Maricaulis maris MCS10: one gene and its partner. The protein of the gene in region 2 binds, or shares a complex with, the protein of the main gene of each other region. Links are inferred from orthologs where the notes say so. Each region holds a gene or a part of one and is shown on either strand. Other genes may lie near its edges.

Region 1 (2,970 bases), 1.0 Mb from region 2 along the record:
CAAGGCCGAAGCGCTATTCCGCGCCGCGATTGATTCCTTCGGCCACTGAAGCCTGCAGACCGGGTTCGGCCAGGAAGAGCTGATCAGCCAGCGTGCCGGCGGTGACAAAGTCGATGCCTTGCGCGGCCGGGCTTTCGAGCCAGGCGGTCAGCGTGTCGAGGGTCAACGTGTGCGGATGCCCGATCACCACGGCAAACCCGTCCTGCCGCGCCAGCTCGGCGGCGTCCGCCAGGCGCGCTTCGATCGCCTCCGCACTCCGGTCATGGTCCAGAAAGATGTCGCGTTCCAGGGCTCTCAGGCCGAGACCGGCCGCGACTGCCCGCCCCCGGCTTTCACCCGTCGTCAGACTGTCGAGGAAGAGCGGGTTGGTGTGGCTGACAGCCGACAGCGCCACGCGCAGGGCGCGTGGATCGGCGGTAAAGCGGCTGCCCATGTGATTGTTGAGACCGATGGCGCCCGGCACGCGCGCCATGCCCCAACGCACACGGGTCTGAAGGTCGACATCGCTGAGACCGATGCGCAGGGCATTCGGTCCCGGATCGGCCAGACCGACCGGCTCCATCGGCATGTGCAGCAGGACGTCATGCCCGTTCAAACGCGCCAGCGCAGCCAGTTCGGCCGAAGCCTCGGCATAGGGCAGGATCGCCACGGTCAGCGGTATCGGCAGCGCCACAACCCGCTCGGCCGCGGCAACATCCAGCCCGACATCATCGATGACCAGCACGATTTGCGGGCGTGCGATCGCCGACAATTGCGGGTCTGCCGGCGCGATGACAACCGGGCTCATATTTGATGCGGCGATGTCGATCGGAGCCTCCAGAGAGGCCGCTTGCACGTCAGCGCCGTCGTTTTCGAGCGAATCGAAATTGCGTATCCGGCTGACCCGCACCGACAGGTGATGGTCGGAACTGTCAGCGGAGGCGACCGAAAAGCTCGGGAAATCGCCCTTGCTCACGACAGAAAACACAACTGCGCCAAGCAGATAGGCCGACGCCGCCAGGGCACCGGCAAAAGCTGGGATGGCGGAATGACGGGCCTTGAGCGGAGCGAAGACGGGTTTCGACATGTCACCAGCACGCTGGAATGCGGTTAATCAGAGGTTAATGCGTTCGCGGGATTGGCGAAATCGGCCCTGCTGACTAGGGTCGCGGCAGGGAGAGCGCCATGCTGCTGATCATCGATAACTACGACAGTTTCACCTTCAACCTGGTCCATTACTTCGAGGAGCTGGGGGCCAGCACGAAAGTGATCCGCAATGACGCCATGAGCGTGGCGGAGGCGCTGGCGCTCAAGCCCAGCGGCATTGTCCTGTCGCCGGGGCCCTGTGACCCGGACCGGGCCGGGATCTGTCTCGAGCTGATCGCCGCCGCGCCGCACGACCTGCCCATTCTCGGTGTCTGTCTCGGTCATCAGTCGATCGGTCAGGTATTCGGCGGCGAGGTGATCGCGGCCAAGGCCATCATGCACGGCAAGACGAGCGCGGTGAGCCATGATGGCAGCGGTCTGTTCACCGGCCTGCCCAGCCCTTTCACCGCAACGCGCTACCATTCCCTCGCCGTGCGCCCGGAAAGCCTGCCGGATGTTCTTCGGGCGACCGCCCACACTGCCGATGGCGAGATCATGGGATTGTGTCACCGAGACCGGCCTGTCCATGGCGTCCAGTTCCATCCCGAATCGATCGCTTCCGAGCACGGTCACGACCTGCTGCGCAACTTCCTCGACCTGACCGGGCTGCCCCGCGCCGAAGCCGCCTGAGCCCCGTCACCGCCAGCCGGCGTTGAACCAGCGGCTGGCACGCGCTAGATCGTGTCTGTTCGCTTTGTTCAATCCGGTGACAGGTATGCCGTTTTCTGCCGATCCACACGCTGTTCGCCCGGCCGCCCGCGCCGGTCGCTGCGCTGTGATGGCGGTGACGCGCGTTCGATACTCCCAGCCGGCAGCGCAGTGGTGCCCGGATCATCGATGGCGCGACAACCACGCCTGACCCTTCCGGTTCGCGGCTTCTGTCCGCCTGTGATCATACCCAGCGAAACGACTGACCATGCAAAACATCTATCTGTGCCTGACCGCCTTTGCCCGCGGCACCTATCCTGACGACGCGGCCATTGCCGGTGCTTTCGACGAGCTGATGTCCGGCGACGCCCCGGATGCCGCGATCGGCGGATTCCTGGTCGGCCTCGCCGCGCTCGGCGAACGCCCGTCCGACATTGCCGCCGGCGCCCGGGCCCTGCGCAGCCGGATGACCCGTATCGAAGCGCCTGTGGGCGCCATCGACACCTGCGGCACCGGTGGCGACGGCAAGGGCGCCTGGAATATCTCGACCACAGCCGCAATCATCGCCGCCGGAGCCGGGGCGACCGTGGCCAAGCACGGCAATCGCGCCGCCTCGTCCAAATCCGGCTCCTCCGATGTGCTGGCGCAGCTCGGGGTCAAACTCGATTGCCCGCCTGCTGCCGTCGAACGGTCTCTGGCCGAGGCCCGCGTCGGCTTTCTCTTCGCCCCGGCCCACCATGCCGCCGTCCGCCATGTCGGCCCGGCCCGTCAGGCACTGAAGGTCCGCACCGTATTCAATCTCTTGGGACCGCTCTCCAATCCGGCCGGCGTCAAACGGCAATTGCTGGGCGTGTATGACAGGCGCTGGCTGGTGCCGATCGCCGAGGCGCTGCGTGACCTGGGCTGCGAGCACGCCCTTGTCATTTGCGGCCAGGACGGCATGGACGAGCTGACCACCACGACCGGATCCGACATTGCCGAGCTGCGCGACGGCGATATCCGCGAGTACAGCTTCCACCCGGAAGAAGCCGGCCTGGCCCTGGTCAGGGAAGCCGATCTTCAGGGCGGAACGCCAGCCGACAATGCCGCGGCGATCCGGGCCCTGCTCGACGGTCAGCAAGGCGCCTTCCGCGACATCGCGATTCTCAATGCCGGCGCCGCACTTGTGCTGGCCGGGCTGGCCACGACTATTCCCGA
Region 2 (3,035 bases):
GTGAGTCTGGCAGATCCGTTGGCCGGTCATTCGGGATAGACCGCAAATTGTCGGCGACCTCTCTTGCCGCCCCGGCTGCGATTGCGTACCTCCGGAGCATGACACGCATCACATCGCTCGAGGGCGTCCACAATTTCCGGCATTTCCACGGCTATGACGGCCTGGATGGTGCGCGCGTGAAGGACGGGCTTTATCGCTCGGGCCACTTCTCCCGTGCCAGTGCTCCTGACTGGGATCATATCGGCGGGCTGGGCATCCAGGTCGTGGCCGATCTGCGCAAGCCCCGTGAGCGCACCAATGAACCGTCCAACTGGCCCGACCCGATTGCCCCGCGCGTGCTGGCGTCTGACAAGGGCGATACAGGCGAGCCGCCGCATCTGCGTTTCCTGCGCACCGGCGTGCACACGACCGAAGGCGTGCGGGACTACATGCTCTCAGCCTATCGCCGCATTCCAATGGAAGCGGGCAATATGGACGTCTATCGCGATGCCTACCGGGCCCTGGCGACGGGCGATGCCGAAGCCGGCTTCCTGGTGCATTGCGCCGCCGGCAAGGACCGGACCGGGATTTTCTGCGCCATCATTCTCGACGAGCTGGGCGTTGATGCCGACACTGTCATTGCCGATTATGAGATGACCAACCAGGCGGTCGATTTCGACGCCATCATTCCGCGTATCCGCGAACGCGTGCTGGCCGATTACGGCCAGGCCATGGAGCCGGCCATGATGCGCACCTTCCTGGGCGTTGATGGCGATTATCTGCGTCAGGCCTTCGAGGTGATGGGCGGGGTCGATCACTATGTGCGCGACCATCTGGGCATTGATGAGCACGAGCGGGATGCGCTGCGTGCGCGCTGGCTGACGGGCTAGGCCGGCGCGCCCGATGGCGGTCTCCCGACATGACATTTCCCTGGCCTGGCGTGACCCGGTCACGGTGTTCGCGCCATGGAGTGACCAGTCCCGGGCGCTGCTTTTGCATGACGGGCGGCAACACAGGGCGCGCCTCTTTGTCTCGCCGGACCAGGTCCTGTCTGGTGAGGGCCGTGACGGTTTTGACCGGCTCGCGACGGCAGCGCGGCGCGCTGGCGGCATGTGGGCCGGGCTGCTGGGCTACGACCTTGCTGCCGCCTTCGAGCGTCTTCCCCATCTCGACCCGCGCTGGCCGCCCCTGGCGATGGCCCACTATCCGGCCTGGGCCGAGTTTGACCGGTTGGCGGGCACGCTTGTCGTGCGTGGAAATACGCGGCAGGCGGTGGAGGTGCTGGCCGGCGCGATAGAGGCGGCCGCCGAGCCAGCCGAGCCAGCCGAGTCACCCGTTCCGGCCGGACGCGCCGACTGGTCGCCGCGCTGGGATCGCGACACCTATCTCGCGGCAGCGCGCAAGGCCCGCGATTATGTGCATGCCGGCGATGTCTTCCAGGTCAACCTGTCGCAAGCCTTCGATGTTTGTCTCGATCCGGCAGACACGCCCTGGCAGGCCTTCCGGCGATTGTGCGTCAGCTCGCCGGCACCGCACGCCGCCTATTTCTGTCTGGACCCGGACCGGGTCGTGCTGACCAATTCGCCCGAGCGTTTCCTGCGGGTCGATGGCGGACGGGTCGAGGCGCGACCGATCAAGGGCACGCGGCGCCGATCTGCCGATCCGGCCGAGGACAAGGCCTTGGCCGCTGAATTGTCAGCCAGCGCCAAGGACCGGGCGGAAAACCTGATGATCGTCGATTTGATGCGCAATGACCTGTCGCGGGTCTGCCGCCCCGGCTCGGTCCGGGTGCCGGCTCTGTGCGACATTGAGAGCTATGCCAATGTCCATCATCTGGTTTCCGTGGTCGAAGGCGAGCTGGCGGGCGAGCGCGATGTTTTCGATCTTCTGGCTGCCAGCTTCCCGCCCGGATCGATTACCGGTGCGCCCAAGGTGCGGGCCATGGAAATCATCGCCGAACTGGAGGGCGAGCCGCGCGGTGCCTATTGCGGCGCGCTGGGCTGGATCGATTGCGACAGCGGCGATATGGACCTCAATGTCATGATCCGGACGGCAGCCCTGCGGAAAGATGCAGAGGGCCGCAACTGGCGGGCCAGCCTGCGGTCTGGCGGTGGCATCGTCGCCGACAGCGATCCGGTCTCGGAGTATGAGGAAACACTGACCAAGGTATCGGCGTTGCGCCGGGCGCTGGGAGCGGGGGAGCCATGACGGGTATCGCCTTCAAGGACGGGGACTGGCTGGAAACCGGGCAGACCGGATGGGCGCTGGCGGACCGCGGCGTCCTGCTGGGCGATGGCCTGTTCGAAACCCTGCATGTGATCAGGGGCAAGGTCGTCCGGCTCGACCGCCACATGGCGCGACTGACCCGCAGTGCGGCCGAGCTGGGCCTGCCGGGGCCACGTGACGGTGACAGTATCGCCGAGCTGGTCGCTGAACTGGTCGCCCGCAATGCCCTGAAGGACGCCATTGTGCGCCTGACCCTCACGGCGGGACCCGGGCTGCGCGGGTTGGAGCGACCGGAGGAGCTGGTTCCCTCACTGACCCTGACCGCCGCACCGCGGCTGGCGCCGCCGGCCTCGATCCGTCTGGCGCTCAGTGAAGTCCGGCGCTCGCCGGCCAGCCTCGCCGCGCGTCACAAGACACTCTCTTACATGGACAACATCCAGGCCCGGCGGCAGGCGCGCGGGCAGGGGGCCGACATGGCCTTGCTGCTGGATACGCGCGGCAATGTGTCCGGGTGTGATTGCGCCAATGTGTTCTGGCTCATTGGCGGCGAGGTCTACACGCCGGCTACCGCCTGCGGCGTGCTGGCCGGAACCGTGCGGGCCGAGATCGTGGACTCGATGCCGGTCGAGACCGGCGCCTTCGGGCTGGATGTGCTGGAGGGTGCCGAAGCGGTGTTCGTCACCAATGCCGCTTTCGGCGCGGTGCCGGTGACCGAGCTGGACGGGCGACCGCTGGGATCCGGTGAGTTGCCGGCCCGGATCCGGGCTCTCTTCGCCTAGCTGCGCGACACCACGATCGAGCGGCGCGGGCGCAGGTAAAAGATTTCCGAG

What was found.
Region 1: the proteins of pabB (region 2) and MMAR10_RS07275 are in contact, whole or in part, in a solved structure (PDB 8RP0), measured with the Escherichia coli proteins. The link is inferred for Maricaulis maris MCS10 from one-to-one orthologs.

What each region holds. Positions count from the first base shown.
Region 1 is NC_008347.1:1,535,244-1,538,213, reverse strand. The notes cover bases 61-2,959. They hold MMAR10_RS07275 (anthranilate synthase component II), read left to right. Parts: upstream 61-1,164; coding sequence 1,165-1,755; downstream 1,756-2,959. Other genes in these bases: trpD (anthranilate phosphoribosyltransferase), read left to right, coding at 2,042-2,959; MMAR10_RS16140 (divergent polysaccharide deacetylase family protein), read right to left, coding at 61-1,066. In the rest of the region: trpE (anthranilate synthase component I), read left to right, coding at 1-49; more of MMAR10_RS16140, read right to left, coding at 14-60; more of trpD, read left to right, coding at 2,960-2,970. UniProt on the Escherichia coli protein: Part of a heterodimeric complex that catalyzes the two-step biosynthesis of 4-amino-4-deoxychorismate (ADC), a precursor of p-aminobenzoate (PABA) and tetrahydrofolate.
Region 2 is NC_008347.1:490,906-493,940, forward strand. The notes cover bases 71-3,034. They hold pabB (aminodeoxychorismate synthase component I), read left to right. Parts: upstream 71-882; coding sequence 883-2,187; downstream 2,188-3,034. Other genes in these bases: MMAR10_RS02110 (tyrosine-protein phosphatase), read left to right, coding at 99-869; MMAR10_RS02120 (branched chain amino acid--2-keto-4-methylthiobutyrate aminotransferase), read left to right, coding at 2,184-2,984; MMAR10_RS02125 (TadE/TadG family type IV pilus assembly protein), read right to left, coding at 2,981-3,034. Also shown: MMAR10_RS02105 (hypothetical protein), read left to right, coding at 1-4; more of MMAR10_RS02125, read right to left, coding at 3,035-3,035. UniProt on the Escherichia coli protein: Part of a heterodimeric complex that catalyzes the two-step biosynthesis of 4-amino-4-deoxychorismate (ADC), a precursor of p-aminobenzoate (PABA) and tetrahydrofolate.